Regions from separate parts of the Algoriphagus taiwanensis genome, predicted to be linked through region 2. Evidence: riboswitches for the same ligand, from Rfam matches in the RefSeq annotation. Region 2 holds a riboswitch; each other region holds the start of a gene.

Region 1 (7,477 bases), on a different contig from region 2:
GGAAAGGTCAAACTATCTGCTCTTCCCTCCACTTCATCCAAGCGGGGAGTCAAAGATCAGGTAGAAATCATTTTCATACCTCTTCTCTCTGAGGAGAAGTTGTTGGGATTGGTTCAGTTTGAAATAGAGAATCCCTCATTTCCAATTCTGGAAAAAGAAATACAGGTCCTAAGACAGCTTGGTGACATCATAGCCGGTGCCTATCTGGGGAATCTGATACTCAGAAAGCTGGAAAGAAACGAAAACCTGCTTGCTTCCACGGAAGTTTTGTCCAAATCGGGCTCATGGAGATACAGTGCATTTAGGGACAAGTTTTTTTTCTCCGCCGGTTTTTCTCAGCTATTGGAAATTGGGGATAAATCCCAATATGTCGATGCAGCTTTTTTGCTGTATAAAATAGACAAACCCTTCAGAGAGCGATTTATCCAAGATCTAAAAAAAGCCTCTGCTCAGCTTACGCAGTGCTCAGGGGAATTTACCATCACCAAAGCAGGAAGCTCGGTTCGGTATTTTCATTATGAAATCGTCGGCAAAAAAGAGTATTTGTCCCAAGGACTTGAGGTGTATGGTTTTTGCAGTGATATCACCCAAAAGAGAATCTCCGATAATAACCTGAGACTTCAGTCTCAAATTTTGGCCCAAGTGGTCGACCCCATTATGGTGGTCAATGAGGATTTGGAGGTAATTTATCTCAACGAGGCTGCAATCCAATTATGCTGCCCTGAGACATCCAGATCATTTAAGGGCAGAATCGAAGACCTGATTGATTTTGGATGGGATAGCGGCGAAAGGCTCATTGACTTCATTAAGAATCTGAATGTGGGAGAGGTCTGGAAAACAGAGCGGCATTTGGCTACTGTCCATACTTCCCGATCACCTTTTGAAGTCTCTGCTAGGGCTATTCATGCAGAAAGTGAGGAGAAAATAGGCTATTCTCTGATTTTCAGAAATCTCGAAGAGAAATATAAATCCGAACAAATTGCACAACGAGCCCGGTTGATTGTGGAAAACAGTCCGGCGGTTTTGTTTCGGGTAAATCCCTCAAAGAATTACAAAATCAAATATATCTCTCAGAATATCAGTCGGTTTGGATACAATGCTGAGGAGTTGATTGAGCAGGGAGTCTCCTTCCTGGATTTGATATACCCAGAGGATTTGGAAACTCTGCTAGCCAAGGCAAATGTGGTCAAAGGAGATATGCAGGGTCTGGCCTTTTCTGGAGAATACCGAATCGTAAAACCGGATGGAAGTTTAGTGTGGGTTGAAGACCGTACCTCGGAAGTTTACGATGAGTTGGGAAAAGTCTATCTCCATGAGGGATTGTTTCAGGATATTTCAGACAGAAAGAACTTTGAGATGGTTCAGGAGCAGCGAGACCGTCAGTACCGTATGCTCGCCTCCAATATTCCCGATACCAATATTTTCCTCTTGGACAAGAATAGGAGATATATCCTGGCCGAAGGAACCAATTTTGAAAAGTGGGGGCTGAAGAAAGAAGATTTTGAAGGGAAATATCTTAAGGATTTCCAGCTCACTGAGTATGAGCAAGTCAATGAAATCTTAAATCGCGTATACGAAAATCAGGAAATCGTCGAGTCCGAATTTTTCCTCAAAGACCGATATTATCAGCGGATTATCAGACCTATTGTGGAGAATGGGCAGGTAGAGTTTGCGCTCAGTATCGTAAGGGATATTCACTCAGAATATCAGGCCAAAGTCAATCTCAAGCAGTCTGAAGAAAAGTACAGAAGACTGGTGGAAGAGTCTACCGAAATCATTTTTTCACTATCTGAAGCTTACCTTCTGCATTATGTGTCACCAAATGTTAAGCAGTTTTTGGGCTATGATTCTGAGGAAGTGATCGGAAGGAGCATCTTCGAGTTCATCCACCTGGATGACTTGGATGTGTTCCAAAAGATGATCAGCGAGACTCAGGATTTTCTTGCCAAAAACCAGTTTTTGGAATTCAGACTCCGGCACAAAAACGGAGAGTACAGGGTATTCAATTCCAATGGAAAACTGATCGAAGACAAGCAGGGCATCCATCGGTACTATACTGGAGTGGCAAGGGATATTTCCAAGCTGAAAGAGGCTCAGAAGGAGCTTTTGATTGCTAAGGAAAAGGCTGAACTCGCTTCTCAGGCCAAATCCCAATTCCTCTCTGTGATGAGTCATGAAATCCGGACCCCGATGAATGCAGTCATTGGTCTCGCCCATTTTCTCATGGAAGAAGACCCAAGGCCGGATCAATTGGAGAATTTGAAAACGCTTCAGTTCTCGGCTGAGAACCTGATGGCCTTGATCAATGACATTCTTGATTACAACAAGATAGATTCCGGAAAAGTAGAATTGGAAAAGGCACCTTTTGAAATCCGCAACATGGTGCACCGAATAGTCCACTCGCACAGCTTTTTGGCTAATGATAAGGGCCTGAAGATTTATTGTGAAGTGGATGAGTCTATTCCTCAAGTGATCTATGGCGATGCCTTGAGGCTGGGACAGGTAATGAACAATCTGGTATCCAATGCCATCAAGTTTACTGAAAAAGGCTTTGTGAGAATTCAGATTTCCAGAGAATTTGTTCAGGGAAATTTGACTGAAATCAAGTTTTCCTTTGAAGACACTGGAATAGGCATACCCAAGGAAAAAGTAAAAACGATCTTTGAAGCTTTCACTCAGGCATCTTCAAGTACCAGCCGCAAATATGGAGGTACTGGATTGGGATTGGCTATTGTGAAACGCTTGGTGGAACTTTTCGGAGGGGAAATTGAGGTTCATGCCAGATCCGGAGGGGGAAGTATTTTCGAATTCACTCTTCCGTTTGAGTTTGACGATGAGAAAGCCAAGTCAATGGAAAAGACGCTGATTCAAAATCAACGATCTCTCCATAATGCATCAATTTTGGTGGCAGAGGACAACTCAGTGAATCAGATTTTAATTAGAAAATTCCTTACCAAGTGGAATACAGGAAGCTGGGTCATTGCGTCGGATGGAAAAGAAGCTCTGGAAGCCTATGAAAAGGGAGATTTTGATCTGGTATTGCTGGATCTGCAGATGCCCGAATTGGATGGCTTTGAAGTAGCAAATACCATCAGGGGACTGAATGACGAAAGGAAGTCAAAGGTTCCGATTTTGGCTTTGACTGCAGCCTCCATCAACGAAATTAAAGATGAACTGGCTGCTGCGGGTTTTAATGATTTTATCCCCAAGCCATTTTCCCCGGAGGGGCTTTATGATAAAATTTTCAAGTATCTGAATACAAAAGAAAGTATTGAATGATGGGTTTAGCATTAATTTTGCCTTTCAGCAGGCTGATTTAAATCTTGACCTTCCTGTTTCATGTCTACCTACCTTAGGTTTTTTCTTACTTTTCTGTTGATTGGTTTTTCTGGGACCTTATTTTCCCAGCAATTGATCAATAAGCGGCCTACATTTTATGCATACACGGGGTTTTCCGGCGCAAATCTTACCCAATTCAATCAAATGCTAAAAGACAGGGGGCTGTCTTCTCTGAGAAACAGATATTCCAGCTTGGGACTTGGCTATCAGGCTCGAATCAATGATTTCGTCCTGGGGTTTGATCTAGGCCAACACACCGGAAAAGCAAGTCAGCTTGATGATATGGAAATCCGATATCGGACGACGAGGGCACTTTTCAATGTGGGGTATTCAATGACCGAGGAGGGTAGATTTCAATTGATTCATTATTTGGGTTTAGGATTCGGATTCATGAATTTTCAAATGCTCCCCGCAGAATTGGACCGAAACCTTGAGCTTTTCCTCCAAGAACCTCAGCAAGGCTTTATTTTGAGGAAAAACAACATTCATGAAGGCACTTCTCAGTTTGGAAATTTCTTGACAGAGATAGGTTTTCAATTAAGTTATGATTTTCCTATTCCCGGAAGAAAAGAAGCCCTGCAAGTCATGGCTAGAGGAGGATATTCTTTTAGTCCATTTGAAAATTCCTGGAATATGAATGGCATTGCATTCGACAATGCTCAATCCGGTGCTTTTATCCGTGTTGGAGCGGGGATTTCCCTTCCTGATCGAAATTTCTTTTACAAGGATGCCTCTATTGGTATTTCTCTGGTGAGGGGAATTCATTTTACCCGTCCTGATGAATTGAATACCTATCTTGAATCGTTTGACTATCAGCCTTTAGAAGGAAAGCCTTCTAATTGGGGCTTGCGGATTTTGGGAGAAACAGAGGGTCTTCTTTATGGAGTTGATGTCTTTAATCTGGCGATGAGTGGACAAGCAAGCAATTTCCAAGATCACATCTTGAACAGTTTGCGCGTCTATGCAAACGGAGGCTTGAAGCTTATCCAGTACGGCAATTTTGCATTCGGATTTTTGGGAGGTTTAGGCTATGGGAATCTACGGTATACGCTTAGTGAAGTGAATAAGCCGGACTTTCCTGAGCTTTTCGAACAGCGGTATTTTGATGGATACTTGAGGAGTTCGGGAGTAATGGTCAAACCCGAGGCGTTTTTTGAATACGGCCTTCCAATGACCAAGCGTAAACTTTTTGATCTGGTATTTACTGCGTCGGCAGGATATGAATTGGCTTTTCCAGGCTACCAGTTAGGTGAGATTTCTATGAATAAATATATGTCTGGCAGCTATTTGCTTTTTGGAATTGGGGTAAGGCCTTGATTAAAAAGTAAACGAGGATCTACTTTTATCTAAGTTTTACTTCCTTCAGTTGATTGTATTTCATTTTTTGCTGTTATTTTTGTCCAGCTTATCGAGAAAGACCGAGGGAAGGGCCCTACGACGTCTTAGCAACCTGATAACAAGGTGCTAACTCCCATTCCGGATATGCCGGAAGAAGATGAGCGGAAAAGAATACCTCTCCGTACTTTTCTCCGTGTTTTGCTCGATTAGCTTTTTGATTTGAAGAAAATATCACCATGCAAAACCGAACCGAAGCCCTTTTACAAGCAATAGAAAAGCGAATCCTAATTCTGGACGGTGCTATGGGCACGATGATTCAGCGCTACAAGCTGGATGAAAATGACTTTAGAACTCCTGAACTGTCAAATCATCCTAAGCCATTGAAAGGGAATAATGATCTCCTTTCTCTGAGCAGACCGGATATTATTAAAGCTATACATGCTGAATATTTAGAAGCTGGGGCAGATGTCATCGAAACCAATACTTTCTCCGGAACTACCATTGCGCAGGAAGATTATGCACTTCCTCATTTGGCCTATACGATCAATTATGAATCAGCCAAAATCGCAAGAGAAGTAGCAGATGAATTTACAGCCAAAGACCCTTCCAAGCCCCGATTTGTAGCCGGTGCAATGGGACCTACCAACAGAACTGCCTCTATTTCACCGGATGTCAATGATCCTGGCTATCGGGCGATTACCTTTGACCAATTGGCTGAAGCCTATGCAGAGCAAGTGAGAGGTCTTCTTGATGGTGGGGCGGATATCATCTTGATCGAGACTATTTTTGATACACTCAATGCCAAGGCTGCTCTCTATGCGGTGCAAGAGGTATACGAGGAAAGAAATATTCCTTTGGATCCCCGAGAAGGAGGCATTCCGATTATGATTTCCGGAACCATTACCGATGCTTCTGGTCGGACGCTCTCCGGTCAGACTACAGAGGCATTTTTGATTTCTGTTTCCCACGTTCCCTTGCTTTCTGTAGGTTTGAATTGTGCCTTGGGAGCAAAGGAATTGAGACCTTATTTGAAAGTGCTTTCCCAAAAAGCCCCTTTCTACGTTTCAGCCTATCCCAATGCAGGACTACCTAATGAGTTTGGAGCCTATGATCAGGGCGCCAATGAAATGGCGGATCAAGTCAGAGAGTTTTTGAAGGAGGGAATGCTGAATATTTTGGGAGGCTGCTGTGGTACTACTCCGGATCATATCCGAGCACTGGCCAAAATGGCTTCGGAATTTCAGCCAAGAAAAATTGAAGAAGAACTTGAGGAGGAGGAAAGCAATGCCTAAGCAGAACTACATGAAATTGTCGGGTTTGGAGCCTTTGGTTTTTACCCCGAATATCAACTTTGTCAATATCGGAGAGCGGACCAATGTCACCGGTTCCAAAAAGTTTGCCCGACTCATCCTGAATGGGAAATACGATGAAGGCCTGGACATAGCTCTCGATCAGGTAAGAGGTGGTGCCCAGGTCTTGGACGTGTGCATGGATGAGGGAATGCTAGATGGAGAGTATGCCATGACCCGATTTCTGAATCTGATTGCTTCCGAACCGGAAATCAGCCGCATTCCCATTATGATTGACAGCTCCAAGTGGAGCATTATTCTAGCAGGCTTGAAGTGTGTGCAGGGCAAAGGAATCGTCAATTCGATTTCTCTGAAAAATGGAGAAGAGGAATATATTCAGCAAGCCAAAACCATCAAGAAGTTTGGGGCGGCGGTGGTGGTTATGGCTTTTGACGAGAAAGGTCAGGCAGATACTTACGAAAGAAGAATTCAAATCTGCGAACGAAGCTATCGAATTCTGGTAGATCAAGTACACTTTAATCCTCAGGACATCATTTTTGATCCGAATATCTTTCCGGTTGCTACAGGGATGGAAGAGCATCGACGCAATGCCCTGGATTTCTTTTTGGCGACCCAATGGATCAAAGAAAACCTTCCCGGCGCCAAAGTGAGTGGGGGCGTTTCCAACGTGTCCTTCTCATTTCGTGGAAATGACCGAGTGAGAGAAGCCATGCACGCTGCTTTTCTCTACCATGCCATTCATCATGGGATGGATATGGGAATTGTCAACCCGACCATGCTGGAAGTATATGACGACATTCCCAAGGATCTCCTTGAAAGGGTAGAGGATGTACTTTTTGACCGAAGGTCAGATGCAACTGAGCGATTGCTTGACTTTGCGGAAACGGTGAAGGCTGCTGATAAAAAAGAAGTTGTAAACGAGGCATGGAGGTCGGATCCGGTAGCCAAGAGGATTGAGCATGCTTTGGTCAAGGGGATTTTGGACTACATCATCGAAGATACGGAAGCTGCAAGACTGGAATTGGTCAATCCGCTCAAAGTCATTGAAGGACCTTTGATGGACGGGATGAATGTGGTCGGGGATCTTTTTGGAGAAGGGAAAATGTTTCTTCCCCAAGTGGTCAAGTCCGCCCGTGTAATGAAAAAAGCGGTGGCTTACCTAGAGCCCTTTATGCCTTTGCCTGAAGAGGGTCAGGAAGCCTCTTCCTTGAAGAAAATCCTTTTGGCAACTGTAAAAGGAGATGTTCACGATATTGGTAAAAATATTGTGGGTGTAGTCCTGGCCTGCAATAGCTACCAAATCATCGATCTAGGCGTAATGGTGGATGCTCAAAAAATCATCGATGAAGCCATCAAAAACAAGGTGGATATCATTGGATTGAGTGGGTTGATTACTCCATCTCTTGATGAGATGGTTAATGTGGCTTCAGAAATGGAGCGTCAAGGCTTGCAGATTCCACTTCTCATCGGAGGGGCGACCACATCCAGAA
Region 2 (7,477 bases):
TCAATAAAATTCTTGGTCCTTAATTTATTTAAATAAAATTTTCCATTTCCGCAGAGGTAGAGATCAGCACCAAGCTCAGAATTGGAAAGATCAACTTCATCTTGTCTTGCCAAAATATAGTAGGACACGTAGATCTCTTCCTTATCTACTTCTTTGGATTGATGGCCAAAAACCGCTCCTTTTCCATCGGATATTTTGGGATTGAGTAAAATCGGACGACTACCAGTCGGTGAAACCAAGTGGGGAGTCTGGGTTAGCTCTATTTCAGGCTCAAATCTGTTGTCCAAGTTTGAATACCAACTCATCCTTCCTCCAATGATCTTCACCCTGCAATCCTCCTTTTTTTGAATGAGCTGCCTTAATCTTAGTCCTTGAGGACGATAATCTATTCGGTTGGAATAGCTTATCTCTCCATTTTCTTTAATAAAATAGACATGATCAAATTCCGCCTTCCCACAAAGAGAAAATAAAGAGCAAACAACTGAACCTTGGGGAAAACTACTGGATAATTCCTTAGAAATTACAGAAAGCCTATCGCTTCCGGGTTGATAAGACATAGAAACTTCAAGTTTCTCGATCTTTTTACCATCTGGAGAAAGTAAAAATATTTGATCCCCAGCTGACCACAGTTTCTCTTGAATAGGAATTAATTGAAGAGAGTTGACATTACCAGAAATTTCTGCTTTTGTTTCGGCCCAAAGTGGTCTGGAAGTAGACCGAATCAATCCTGAGATTTGAGCATTTTTTATAAGCAAATTGACGTTGTAATCTGTATACATAAGGTGCCCAGGTGCTTCATTTCCCAAACCCCAATAGGCCTCCCCTTCTTCCCTATAATTGCCATCTAATAATTTTGCCGTTCGACTGCTGATCACCTTCAGTTTTACTTGAGTTATTGGCTGGGCTAGTTCTTGATCAATCGTAATTTCTGTAAAAGTAACTCTCCTATCTTCACGTTTGGGAATTTGAGCTAAGGGTAAAGAATTCGATAGTTGGCCCCAAGTTTTCCATTTTCTCTCTGCCTTTTTCACACGACAAGTTTTACCTTCAGACTCAAATACGTCTCCCTCCTGTATGCACCAGCCCCATACTTCCAATTGACTTGGAGAAGGCTTTCCAATAATATTTAAATCACGAAGATTACCAGTATTACAGGCTATAACATCTCCTTGAGCGGGTATTCTATCAAATAGATTCAAAGTTCTTGCTGAAAGGTTCCTGGCTTGCGTATTTTCTTCTCCAAAGACTAACCAAAAATCTCCATTTGTATTCAGGCCTATGGGTATTCCATCAATTTTTACAGAAGTAAATTCTGACCCGGTACTAGTTCCACCTGTCCATTCTTGAGAGGCTAAATGATACCATGTGAAATCAGGGTGTAGGACTTCAAGTTCTGTTTTGTTATTAAACCTAAATTTAAGCCCACTAAACTTACTAGGCTTTGCCGATTCCAACTCAATGAATTTACCAGGAGATTCTGCAGAGTGGCCCACCCATTCCACAGCTAAACCTCCACTTGTCCTGGCCTTCATGTTATTTGGATCCTTTGATACCCAATCGCCTTCAAAGCGATACGTACAAAATCCCGTGATATCCCTACCATCATGAACGCCTCCGCCATTACAATAACCCTGAGAAGGCATAGAAAATACGGCTCCCGGCCTCACAAAACCCAACTTTTGCTCCATTAGCCTTTTTATTCTAAACTGGTCAAAATTGGAAAACCTCTTCAGTCCATATTGCTTACTTAGTGGAGAACCATCCAAAAAAATAGAACCATTAGGGGACCCGTATTGCACGACCGAATGAGAATAGGTGCTAGGTAAAAATTGCCAATCAAAATCAATATCAACTCGACCCTCTGAAGGAAGGTGGAAAAAAGACGTGTTTCCGCCAAATGTTCGCGAAAAACTCAATGGTTTATTATCTCCCCTCCCATGACGGTCTCCGATAAACGAATCTGAAAACATTAAATGAATGGCAGGCCTTTCGCCCTCTCCTGACCAAGTAAAATGTAAAGCAGAATCCGAGACAACTTCTATTTTAGGAAATCCAAGCACAGCATAAATCTTTCCCGATTCAGCAAAAAGAGCATCTCCTCTGTTTGATGCTCTTGACCAAGTTTCAAAAGCCATTCTATTGTCAAAAAAGAAGATTCCGTCCTGATTGATGACCCTTTTTGGATTTAAAAAATCACCTCCGTTGTATTCAAAATCAACAATTAAATTTTTTCCGTTTTCAACCTCGATCACCCGAGAATAAATCGAGGATAAAGAACCTGGAAGATAATTAATCCCTTCTTCTGGAAATTCTATACTGCACTTGTGAACCCTAGAAGGCTCCAACCATTTTCCCACAAAGTCCGAAGTAAATACATTTTCAGCACCTTGATAGGTCACCCGAGACCTTCCTGATCCAATTGGCTCATACGTTAAATCTCCAAAAAACATCTTGTGAAAACTATCACCTCCGTATTGTTCTAGAGAATTAGAATTGGCAGGCAAAGGGACTTTAGGCGAAATTTCAGCCGATGGAGTGACAATACGCTCTTCTTTCTGTCCAATCAAGGTCGCTGCTGTAAGAGGCAGGACATCTTCCTTGGATAAATCCGAATCCTTGGAGTCTGAATTTGACTTGTCGTTTTTCTTTACAAACTCCTCCCCATTTATCAATAGACTTTTTATTTGAATGGGAGAAGAATCATCTGATTCTATCTTAATTGAAATGTTTAAATTTGGCTCTTTCATAAAAAATCAGTTAAAAATCTCTTAATCAAAAGTAATTAAAAATCAACAAGCTGAAATCCAACAGCTTCTTTTATTTGGCCAATGAAACCATTTTTTGATTTTCTCTCCAGCCTTCTCCCCCTTCCTTCAAAAATCATTACTTTTGTCTACCAATCAACTCCTCCACCAACCCGAATTCTCCTATGTCAGAGGTAAAAATATTTGCCGGATCAAGCAGCGAAAAACTAGCAGAAAAAATTGCCAAGAGTTACGGAAAAAAGCTGGGTGACCTCACCCTCTCCAAGTTTAGCGATGGTGAAATGTCACCGAGTTTTGACGAATCGATCCGTGGCTGTACCGTATTCATTATCCAAAGTACCAATGCTCCCAGCGACAATATTCTTGAGCTTTGCCTCATGATTGATGCTGCCAAAAGAGCCAGCGCATACAAGGTCTGTGCAGTTATCCCCTACTTTGGATACGCCCGTCAGGATAGAAAGGACCGCCCGAGAGTTTCCATTGCTGCAAAATTAATTGCCAATATGCTCACCTCTGCCGGCGCAGACCGAATCATGACTTGCGACCTTCACGCTGGACAAATTCAGGGATTTTTTGACATACCATTGGATCATTTGAATGGATCAGCTATATTTGCGCCCTATTTGAGCACGCTTAGGCTCAATGATATGATTTTTGCAGCCCCTGATGTAGGAGGCGTGGCAAGAGCCCGATCATATGCCAAGCACTTTGAAGTAGAAATGGTCGTCTGTGATAAGCACAGAAAAAGAGCCAACGAGATCGCCTCCATGCAGGTGATCGGGGATGTGGAAGGAAAAGACGTAATTCTTGTCGATGATTTGGTTGATACCGCAGGCACGCTCTGCAAAGCTGCCCAAATCATCAAGGAAAAAGGAGCCAATTCGGTAAGAGCCATCGTAACACATGGAGTACTTTCAGGAAAGGCTCATGAAAACATCGAAAATTCCGTTTTGGAGGAATTGGTCATCACCGACACCATTGCACTAAAGCGACCTTCTCCTAAAATCCGGGTTCTAACTGTAGCCGAACTGTTTGGAAAAGCCATCCACGCAGTCACAGGACATACTTCAATCAGCTCTCTATTTATCTGAGAAACCAATTTTAAATACAAATACATATGAAAACACTAGAGATTATAGGGTTTAAAAGAGCAAATCTCGACAGTGCCTCTTTGAATGAGATCAGAGATACCGGCAGTGTACCCTGCGTGGTTTACGGCCCAGGTATTCCTGAGCAAATTCACTTTCATGCCCCTGCTATCCTTTTCAGGGACTTGATCTACACTCCAGACGTTCACCTAGTAGAATTGAACATAGAAGGAACAATCGTGAAGGCGGTTTTGAAAGAAGCTCAATTCCATCCAGTAAGTGAAGTATTGCTTCATGCTGACTTCATGGCTTTCACCAACGACAAGCCAATCAAATTTGAGATTCCTGTAAAAATCACCGGTAGCTCTCCAGGTATTGCAAAAGGTGGTAAACTGGAATTCAAAACCAGAAAATTGAAAGTAAAAGGATTGGCTCAAAACCTTCCTGATTTTATCGAGGCCGATATCTCCAGCTTGGACTTGGGTAAATCTTTCAAAGTAGGTGAATTGACTCCTGAAGGATACGAAATCCTAACCTCTCCAAATGTCTCCATCGTGACTATCGGTATTCCGAGAGCACTCAGAGGCAAAAAGGCAGAGTAATTCTGACTTGGCATTCATTCAAATCCTGCTCTTTACCGGGCAGGATTTTTTATTTTTGATCCTTTAAAGCCTAACTCCAGGCTTAAAAATTCATTCAATCTGATTGTGAAAAAGCTGTCCTGGAGTTCCTGACAGCGACAATATAAAAGAGCATGAAGTACTTAATCATTGGTTTGGGTAACATAGGTCCTGAGTACGAGCTGACCAGACACAATATCGGATTCCTTACCCTTGACCGCTTGGCAGATAAAGAAGGAGCGACATGGAAAAGTGACAGACTTGCCTTCAAAACCGAGATCAAACATAAAGGTCGAACACTACACCTGATCAAGCCCACCACTTACATGAATCTAAGTGGAAAAGCAGTCAATTACTGGATGAAAGAATTGAATGTAACCAAGGAAAACATCTTGGTACTGGTAGATGATGTGGCGATTCCCTTTGGAAAACTTCGGATGAGAGGAAAAGGAAGCTCAGCAGGACACAATGGGTTAAAGAATATAGAAGCCCTCCTAGGGGGTCAGGACTATCCTCGCCTTCGTATGGGAATCGGTGACGATTTCCCCAAAGGAAGACAAGTTGAGTATGTTTTGGGACGATTTACACCGAAGGAGTTTGAAGAGCTACCTGAAATGATGGACCGGGCTATTTCCATGATTCAGAGATTTTGCACGGTAGGTATCGCCCAAACCATGACCCAATTCAATGACTGATTGCATGGGAGATTTGGAAATCCCCATTTCTCCCTTTTTCTTTGCATCACTTCAGGTGACTGATTTATAAAGAAGAGGCGAGAGACTAGGCTCATTGACCCTCTGGCAACCATCTTCAGCCAAGGAGAAAGGTGCCAAGTCCTACCCTCAGCGGGAACTATAAATTGGCGGAATATTCTACCCCTCTTTCTGGTTCAGGTTCTGCTCAGGGAAATTCTTTTTTCATCCCTGAAGCTCATCTCTATCAATGCACAATGCCATGAGCCATTTTGAAACAGATTCCATTCGAATCCAAAGCCGAACCAACGAAAAGGAACACTCCTCGCCTATTTTCCTGACTTCCAGCTTCACCTTTGACTCAGCTGAAGAGGCTCGGGCCATGTTTGCCGACGAAATTCAGGGGAATATCTACTCTCGCTATGCCAATCCGAATTCCGCAGACTTGATCGAAAAAGTATGCGCTGCCGAAGGTACGGAAGATGGAATCGCCACTGCTTCAGGGATGGCCGCCATGTTTGGAAGTATCGCTTCTTTATTGCAGCAAGGCGACCATATTTTGGCTTCCCGTTCGCTGTTTGGTTCCACCCATCAATTGCTGACGCGAGTATTTCCAAAATGGGGAATCACCTCCACCTACGGAGATATTTCCGATTATCAAAACTGGGGAAAGCTGGTCCAGCCCAATACTAAAATGCTTTTTATCGAAACTCCGTCCAATCCGGGCTTGGAAATCATCGATCTGGAATGGGCAGGAAAGTTTGCTCAAGCTCACGGGCTGATTTTGGTGGTGGACAATTGTTTCGCTACCCCCTACCTTCAGCAGCCCGCCAAATGGGGAGCACATATCGTTACCCATAGTGCAACCAAATACATTGACGGACAAGGCAGAGTTTTGGGAGGTTTGATTTTGGGAAAAAGAGAGCTCATCAAAGAAGTGCAGTTTTTCACCCGACATACGGGCCCCTCTATTTCCCCATTCAATGCCTGGATCTTAGCCAAAAGCATGGAAACCTTAGCCGTGAGAATGGACCGTCATTGTGAAAATGCTCTTAGAATCGCTAAATATTTTGAGGGAAGCAGTCAATTGGAAGCTGTCAAATATCCATTCCTTCCTTCTCATCCTCAGCATGATCTGGCTAAAAAACAAATGAAGGCAGGGGGAGGAATAATCACCCTTTCCCTGAAAGGCGGGGTAAGTCGGGCCCAAAGATTCATCGATCAGCTCCAAATGATCTCTGTCACTGCCAACCTGGGAGACAGCCGTAGCATCATCACCCATCCTGCTTCCACTACTCACAGCAAACTTTCCGCAGAGGAGCGTGCCAAAGTGGGAATTTCAGATGGCTTGATCCGACTTTCGGTAGGATTGGAACATTCTGACGACATCATCCTAGACGTAGAGCGCGCTCTGGAAAGATCCAAATAAGGAGTTTGACAGATCAAAAGCCGGCTGGACATCTGCTCAGCCGGCTTTCTATTTTCAACTTTTCCACTGGAGGGGATGCTTTTCCCTGATTTTTCTTTAATTTTTTGGATTCACTTTTTCCACCATTGGAAAAAAACAGACTCCAACCTTTGAACCCAAGATGCTCACACTCCTGATTATTCTGGTCGCCCTGACCCTGATTTTAGTCGCTATCATCAAGTTTGACATTCATCCATTTTTAGCTCTGTTTGTAGGAGCAATCATTTATGGATTAATGATGGGGATGGAACCCGAATTGATCATCAAGTCGATTTCAGATGGGTTTGGAGGTGTGCTGGGAAGCGTGGGATTGCTGATCTTATTGGGGGTGATTTTGGGTACTTTTTTGGAAAAAACAGGAGGAGCCATGGTCATTGCCGAGAAAGTACTTCGCTGGGTTGGTGAAAAATCCGTCAATCTATCCCTGATGCTTAGCAGTTGGATTCTTTCTATTCCGGTATTTGGTGACAGCACCATCATTATGATGAACCCCATTGCCAAATCTCTTTCGGCGAAAAGCACCCTCTCCTATGCTGCCACTATTGTGGCTGTTTCCCTAGGAGCTATGGCCAGCCACTCTTTGGTACCCCCTACTCCCGGCCCCATAGCTACGGCGGGAATTTTGGGAGCTGATTTGGGGCAGGTCATATTCTACGGCGGGTTAGTTTCCTTGATTACCCTTATCCCTTTGCTCTTCTTCGTCCAGAAGTGGGTATCAAAAATCCCTCTGAGACCTGTGATTGTAGCCAATGAGAAAACCATAGCCAAGTCTGACCGACCCAGTTTCTTCTCTTCCTTATTGCCTGTACTTATCCCTTTGACGTTGATTATTCTTGCCTCTATC
Region 3 (7,477 bases), on a different contig from region 2:
CAGATTGAAAAAAAGGGAGATGCCTATTTTGGAAAGATTATTTGGCTAAGGGAACCCATCCGAGATGGAAAGCCTGTGGTGGATTCCAATAATTCCGACAGCAAACTTCAGAGCCGACCTATCCTTGGAATGACCATTTTGGAGGGATTGAAATATTCTGGAGGAGCCTGGAAAAACGGAAAAATCTATGACCCCAAATCAGGAAATACCTATTCCTGTGAATTGAAATTAACCAACAAAGGGCTTCTGGAAGTCAAAGGTTACATGGGCTTTTCTTTCATCGGAAGAACCGTGGAGTGGAGTAAGGCCGAATAAAATCAGGCCTTCTCCGATTGCTTATAAAATGAAGCCAAAATCTCACTCAATTGCCCAAATTCAATCAAGAAAGCGTCATGCCCCGCAGTGGAGTTGATTTCTTGATACTGGCCTCTCTGAGATTTTTGAGCAATAAACTGAGATTCTTCAGGTAAAAAAAGCAAGTCGGTATTGACCCCAACGGCCAATACCCTTGCTTTTATACTTTGCAGTGCTGCCTCGACACCTCCTCGACCTCTTCCCAAATCCTGACTGTCCATCGCCTTGGTTAAAATCCAATAGGAGAGGGCATTAAACCGATTGGCTAACTTTTGACCTTGGTACCGGAGATAGGAAGCCGCTCGAAAACCATTCAATTTTTCCTCAGCATCCGTTTGTTTTTTCTTCAAATCATCCGGATGCCTGTAACTCAACATGGCAATTGCCCTAGCTGCCTCAAGTCCTTTTTTGCCAGCCTCGGGTATCAAAGATCCCCATGTGGGATCAGATTCAATGGCCATTCTTTGAGCCTCATTGAAACCAATCACCCATGGGCTGGTTTTGGCAGTGGAAGCTAGAATCACCACATTTTCCAGCTTTTCACCTAAAGCCACTGCCCACTCAAGGGCTACCTGACCACCGAGTGAGCCTCCGATCAAGGTGTGGATTTTGTCAAACTGAAGGTACTTTCTCAGCCTTTCCAAACTGGCAGCTAGGTCTCTAGGAGTCACTTGGGGAAAATCGTAGTAATAGGCATTTCCCGTTTCAAGATTTGTACTTAGCGGATTGGTGGATCCGTAATTACTTCCAAGAAGATTGACACAGATGATAAAATGCGAAGAGGGATCAAAGAATTTGCCCTCTCCGATGAGCCCTTCCCACCATTCGGCAGCATGAGAGTTGCCTGTCAAAGCATGGACAACCCATACTACATTGGATTTATTCTCATTGAGTTTGCCATAAGTGGTATAAGCTAAATCAAATGATCTAATAACTTGTCCGGATTCGAGGACAAGAGGCTCATCGCTGTGGAAGGTGTAATCAATCATTGTCAAATCCTCAGAAGTAAGGAGGAGATCCATCGAAATATTTAATTATAATTTGTCAAAAGCCTGCTGAAGGTCAGCTTTGATATCCTCAATATGCTCAATGCCCAAGGAGAGTCTCAGCAAAGTAGGCGTCACACCGGCAGCTATTTGCTCTTCATCGCTAAGCTGCTGATGGGTGGTGGCTGAAGGCTGGATGATCAGTGTTTTGGCGTCACCTACATTGGCCAAGTGGGAGATAAGCTCCAGATTATTGATAAAAGAAGAGGTGGACTCCTTGTCTCCTTTTAATTCAAAACTCAAAACTCCTCCAAACCCATTTTTAAGATATTTTTTGGCTAAAGTGTGGTAAGGCGAGGAGGGGAGTCCGGGGTAATTTACTTTGGAAACCTGGGGATGAGATTCCAGCCAGGAAGCAATGGCCAAAGCATTCTCCACGGTTCTTTGTACACGTAAAGACAAAGTTTCTATACCTTGAAGCAGCATGAAGGAATTGAATGGACTGATGGCTGGTCCAAAATCCCTTAAGCCTTCCACCCGAGCTCGGATAGCAAAAGCAATATTGGGAAGGCCTAATGGATTGTTTTCTCCAAAAACCTCCCAAAAATTCAAGCCATGATAGCCTTCGGACGGCTCAGAAAATTGAGGGAACTTTCCATTTCCCCAATTGAAATTGCCGGCATCGACGATAATTCCGCCGATAGAAGTACCATGTCCTCCGATCCACTTGGTAGCAGACGAGGTCACGATATTCGCTCCATGCTCGATAGGTCGGAATAAATACCCTCCAGCACCAAACGTATTGTCTACAATCAGTGGGATGTCATGTTTTTTCGCCAGGGCAGCGATAGCTTCAAAATCAGGTATGTTGAATTCCGGATTTCCTATGGTTTCAAGATAGATGGCTTTAGTCTTTGCGTCGATCAGTTTTTCAAAAGCTTCCGGAGAATCACCTTTGGCAAATCTGGCTTCTATACCGATTCGCTTAAAGGCGACTTTGAATTGGTTGTATGTGCCTCCATAAAGAAAAGAGGTGGAGACGAAGTTTTCTCCGGCTTGAAGGATATTGTTCAAAGCCAAAAACTGAGCTGCCTGACCAGAACTTGTAGCGACAGCAGCCACACCGCCTTCCAAGGCTGCGATTCTTTTTTCAAAGACATCCGTAGTGGGATTCATGATTCGGGTGTAAATATTTCCGAATTCCTTTAGGCCAAAGAGGTTGGCTCCATGTTCCGCACTGTTGAAGGTATACGAAGTGGTCTGGTAGATGGGAACTGCCCGTGAATTGGTAGTCGGGTCAGGTGCTTGTCCAGCATGAAGCTGAAGGGTTTCAAATCGATAGTTACTAGACATGGTTTATAGGATTAAAGGGTTAAAAGACAAGGAAAAGAATTGGCAGATGAATTAACACCAAAGCCAATTGGAACTGAAGGCAAAGCCAAAAGGGATTCGGATCTTTCCAAAAAGGAAAAGCTGCTTAGCCGAAAGTAATAGAGGGAGGAGTATTTGTTCATGCCGCAAGGAATTTATAGTTCCGAAGAAGACCCTCTTCTCCGGCAGGAATGGGCACCTTTCCACTTTGGAAGGTTGCCAGAGGGTCGTAGAGCCTGTCTCTCGCCTCTTCTTTATAAATCCCCGCACAAAAAGTGAAAGGATGCAACAAATTAAGCTGGGCTTTTTGACAATCCCAAAAATTAATCTCTAAATCAACGAAAAATCACAAAATCGTATTCAATTGGTCATCCGAATAGCGGAAGATCGGATGTACATTTTCCAAATCTGGGGTGATTTTGACCAATTCTTTCACTTTTCCATCTTCCAAACCATAAGCCCATCCATACACATGGGGTGCCTTTCTCTCCTTCCAAGCTTTTTGAATTATAGAGGTCTTGATCAGATCCTGACACTGCTCAATGACATTCAGTTCGACCAATCGGTTGACTTGTGCTTTGTGATCAGAAATAGCCTCTATTTCTTCCTGATAAAGCTTGTAAACTTCTTTGATATTTCTCAACCACTTATTGATCAATCCATAAGAATGATGGGAAATAGCGGCCTCAACACCACCACACCCATAGTGCCCGCAAATGATCACGTGCTCCACCTTTAGGACTTCCACTGCATACTGGAGCACAGACAGGAGGTTTAAGTCAGTATGGACGACCATATTGGCGATATTCCTATGGACAAATACTTCACCGGGATCAGTACCCGTGATCTCATTTGCAGGAACTCGACTATCAGAACACCCTATCCATAAGAATTTTGGTTTTTGCTGATTGGCAAGACGCTTGAAAAAATCTTTGTCTGTTTGGATTTTCTCTTCAGACCAAGCTTTGTTTTGAAGAAGAAGTTTTTCGTAAGGATTCATAGGGATTTGGAAAGATGATAGTGATAGCCCTCGATGGTAATTTCTATGTTTTTGGAAGGACAGGATTGAATAAAATCATCCAGCACTTCCTTGATGTCATTGTCAATAAATTGAGCCTTATGCGCATTCAGGATGACTTTTCCTCCTTCGGGTATTTCTGCTAGTTTTTTTAGGAGAAAAGGCTTGTTGAGAAAAGAAACGTCCTTTTGAAGTTTGAGCAGATAATTGCCGTTGTGTTCGGTGATAGTGATGGCTCTTTGAAAGTTGGTCTTTACCACGAAAAAAAGTCCAAATACCATCCCAATACCAATTCCAACCAACAAATCGGTAAATAGAATAGCCAAAACCGTTACCATGAAAGGAATAAACTGATTCCAGCCTTTTTCATAAACTTCTACGAAAATTGAGGGCTTAGCCAACTTGTATCCAACTACAAATAGCACGGCAGCCAAGCAGCTTAGCGGGATTTTATTCAAAATTCCGGGAATTGATAACACCAAAATCAAAAGAAGAAAGCCGTGAAGAATTGCGGAGAGCTTTGTCCTCGCTCCAGAGGTGATATTGGCTGAGCTCCTCACAATGACAGCAGTGATCGGAAGGCCTCCGATAAAGCCCGAAAGGGAATTACCCACGCCTTGTGCGATCAATTCCCTATTGGTAGGGGTGATTCGCTTCTGAGGATCCATTTTGTCCGCAGCATCAATGCTCAGTAAAGTCTCAATACTTCCCACCACAGCAATGGTAACGGCAACAATCCAAAATTCCGCCCTCATGAAAAGTCCGAAATCCGGAAAAGTAAGCAAGCTTGATAACTCACCTATAGAGCTTACCTGCGGAATATTTACCAAATGCTCGCCATCCAGCTTCCAATCCGGCTTCCAAATTCCATAGGTTTCATTGATAAACAGCCCAATTATCACTGCCCAAAGGGCGCCAGGAATAATTCCAAAGTATCGGTGATTTTTGATTTTGGGGTTTTCAAACAAAATCAAAATGAATAGAGCAATCAAAACAATAGGAATGGCTCCGGGGCTGTGGTATTGAATAGCATAACCAATCTCAGTGATTGTATTGTGCTGATCGGCCTGAAGAAAAGCTTCATCTCCCATCGTATCCTTGTCATAGCCCAAAGCATGAGGAATCTGCTTTAATATCAAAATTAGACCGATAGCAGTTAGCATTCCTTTGATAACTGAATGCGGGAAAAAATAGCCCAGAACACCAGCCCGAAACACTCCCAACAAAATCTGTATCAGCCCAGCGACGACTACAGCCGCAAGGAAGAGTTCAAAAGTACCCAAAGTGGCTATGGAATCCAAAACGATTACGGTAAGCCCTGCTGCAGGACCACTTACACTTACCCCAGAACCCGAAATTGCCCCAACTACTATTCCTCCGATAATTCCGGCAATCAGTCCTGAAATAGAGGGGGCACCACTGGCTATGGCTATTCCCAAACAAAGCGGCAATGCCACTAAAAAGACTACTAAACTGGCTTTTAGATCACTTTTTAAATTGGTCCTAAAAATAGAGGTCATATAAGAGGAAATAGCTGCTTTTTTAATTTTTTATAAATATAAGACATGATAAAAATAAATATTTCTTATTAATTGAAAGCAAGCCTTCCTCGTCCAGACCTATTTTTTGATGAGTCTATCCAAGCTTTTTTTGATTTTTTCAAAGTCAAAAGATTTCACTTGATTCTTCATTTGACCCCGGATTTCCTCCAAACACAAGTTTCCAATACTTCCCTCGTGGGTATGGTTGATTTGACTTTGATCAGGATTAAAGTCATCGGCTTCGATAGCCAAGCCTACTTTCTTGTAGGCATCCCGAAAGGGTACTCCCTGAAGTACCAAATCATTGACGACTTCTACCGAAAACAAGTGTTTGAAAAACCGATCTTGGAGAATGTTCTGCTTTATTTGAATGGATTCAAGCATAAACACAGTCATTTTCAGACAGTCTCTTAAAGAAGCTATCCCAGGGAAAATCTCCTCCTTTAGCAACTGCAAATCTCTGTGATATCCTGTGCTCATATTGGTCAAAAGGAAACTTACCTTCACTGGAATCCCCTGAATTTGATTGGTTTTGGCACGGATAAGCTCAAATACATCCGGATTTTTCTTGTGGGGCATGATGCTGCTCCCTGTAGTGAGTTCGTCAGGAAAAGAGATAAAACCGAAATGCTGATTCATGAAGAGACAGACATCGGTAGCCAGTCGATTTAGGGTGGCAGCAAGTCCAGCCAAAGCAAAGGACAGGGTACGTTCTGTTTTTCCTCTTGAGTTCTGCGCGTTGATCACATTGTAATGCAAATCTGCAAAGCCAAGAAGTTCTGTGGTCATTTTTCGGTCTAGAGGAAAGCTTGAACCATATCCTGCAGCAGAACCTAGGGGGTTTTTATTGCTGAGTTCAAACGCAGTTCTGAGAAGAGCCATGTCCTCAGCCAGACCTTCAGCAAAAGACCCAAACCAAAGTCCAAAAGAGGAAGGCATTGCCAGCTGAGTATGCGTATAGCCCGGCATCAAGTCCGATTTGTGCTTTTCTGCAAGCTGAATCAGCAGTTGGAAAAGTTGTTGGGTTTCCTCTACCAATTCCTCGATGGCAGCCCGATAGAAAAGTTTCAAATCCACCAAAACCTGATCGTTTCGGCTTCGTCCGCTATGCAGTTTTTTCCCTACTTCACCATAGCGCTCAGTAAGTAAAAATTCCACTTGAGAATGAACATCCTCAACTCCCTCAGCGATGGTAAATTTCCCGGATTGAATCTCCTCATAGATCTCTTTGAGTCCTTTTTGAAGGATGTGGTTTTCATCTTCCGAGATCAGACCAATCTTTGCCAGCATATGAGCATGGGCCATAGATCCCAATACATCAAAGGGAGCTAAAACGAGGTCAAACTCAGGATCTCTACCAATAGTAAACTGCTCGACTTCTTTTTTGCTATCGGTATCTTTTTGCCAGATTTTCATGGGGTTATGTTTTTGCTTTTGCGAAGCTTCGCATAATGATCGATAAGGGAAATGTATCCGGAGATTCCAGCTTTTAGCTCGTCCAAATGGATAAATTCATCCGCTGTATGGGATCGGGCGGAGTCTCCGGGGCCGATTTTTACAGAAGGATATGGGATAAGAGCTTGATCAGATAAGGTAGGGCTACCAAAAGTCTCCAACTCCAAAGCATCTGCCACCCGATACATGGGGTGATTTTTCGGCAGATGTGAAGATTGTAGCCGTAAGGACCGAGGAATCAGATCAGCTTTCAATATTTCCTGCAGTTCTTCCAAAGCCTCTTCCAGAGTGTAGGCATCCGTTACTCTTACATCGAGCACATACTCGCAAAGGTCAGGGACCACATTATGCTGCTGACCGGCTTTGATGACGGTACAGCTCACCTTGGTTCGGCCGAGAAAAGGAGAGGTTTTGGTGAATTGGAAGTTTCGGATTTCCTCCAAGTCTTCCATTGCCAGATATATCGCATTGATTCCTTCTTCGCGGGCGGCATGTCCCGCTTTTCCGTGAATTTTTGCATCAATGACCAAAAGGCCCTTCTCTGCGACTGCAAGACGCATTTGGGTGGGTTCGCCGACAATGGCCAATTCAGCAGCAGGCAAAGAGGAAATCAGGGATTCGATGCCATTTTTCCCGGAAATCTCTTCCTCTGCTGATGCAATGAGCAGCAAATTGAAGGGGAGTTCTTTTTTGGAAAAATAAAGAAAGGCCGCTATCAAACACACCAAAGCCCCTCCTGCATCATTTGAGCC

What was found. A riboswitch is a leader RNA that binds a small molecule or an ion and turns the genes downstream of it on or off. The one in region 2 is predicted to bind S-adenosylmethionine.
Region 1: another riboswitch for S-adenosylmethionine. It lies ahead of AAA938_RS04980 (homocysteine S-methyltransferase family protein); the one in region 2 lies ahead of AAA938_RS19225 (trans-sulfuration enzyme family protein).
Region 3: another riboswitch for S-adenosylmethionine. It lies ahead of AAA938_RS05650 (O-acetylhomoserine aminocarboxypropyltransferase/cysteine synthase family protein); the one in region 2 lies ahead of AAA938_RS19225 (trans-sulfuration enzyme family protein).

Annotation. Positions count from the first base shown of each region.
Region 1 is NZ_BTPE01000003.1:154,286-161,762, forward strand. It holds gene AAA938_RS04970 (PAS domain S-box protein) at 1-3,279, shown strand, start outside; gene AAA938_RS04975 (hypothetical protein) at 3,340-4,656, shown strand; SAM riboswitch class I at 4,742-4,841, shown strand; gene AAA938_RS04980 (homocysteine S-methyltransferase family protein) at 4,914-5,969, shown strand; gene metH (methionine synthase) at 5,962-7,477, shown strand, end outside.
Region 2 is NZ_BTPE01000021.1:41,797-49,273, reverse strand. It holds gene AAA938_RS19245 (hypothetical protein) at 1-2,567, opposite strand, end outside; gene AAA938_RS19240 (ribose-phosphate pyrophosphokinase) at 2,930-3,856, shown strand; gene AAA938_RS19235 (50S ribosomal protein L25/general stress protein Ctc) at 3,883-4,455, shown strand; gene pth (aminoacyl-tRNA hydrolase) at 4,608-5,168, shown strand; SAM riboswitch class I at 5,230-5,334, shown strand; gene AAA938_RS19225 (trans-sulfuration enzyme family protein) at 5,428-6,594, shown strand; gene AAA938_RS19220 (GntP family permease) at 6,755-7,477, shown strand, end outside.
Region 3 is NZ_BTPE01000003.1:301,637-309,113, forward strand. It holds gene AAA938_RS05640 (DUF2147 domain-containing protein) at 1-315, shown strand, start outside; gene AAA938_RS05645 (homoserine O-acetyltransferase family protein) at 318-1,376, opposite strand; gene AAA938_RS05650 (O-acetylhomoserine aminocarboxypropyltransferase/cysteine synthase family protein) at 1,389-2,693, opposite strand; SAM riboswitch class I at 2,864-2,974, opposite strand; gene AAA938_RS05655 (carbonic anhydrase) at 3,058-3,711, opposite strand; gene AAA938_RS05660 (SulP family inorganic anion transporter) at 3,708-5,249, opposite strand; gene argH (argininosuccinate lyase) at 5,349-6,686, opposite strand; gene AAA938_RS05670 (M20/M25/M40 family metallo-hydrolase) at 6,683-7,477, opposite strand, start outside.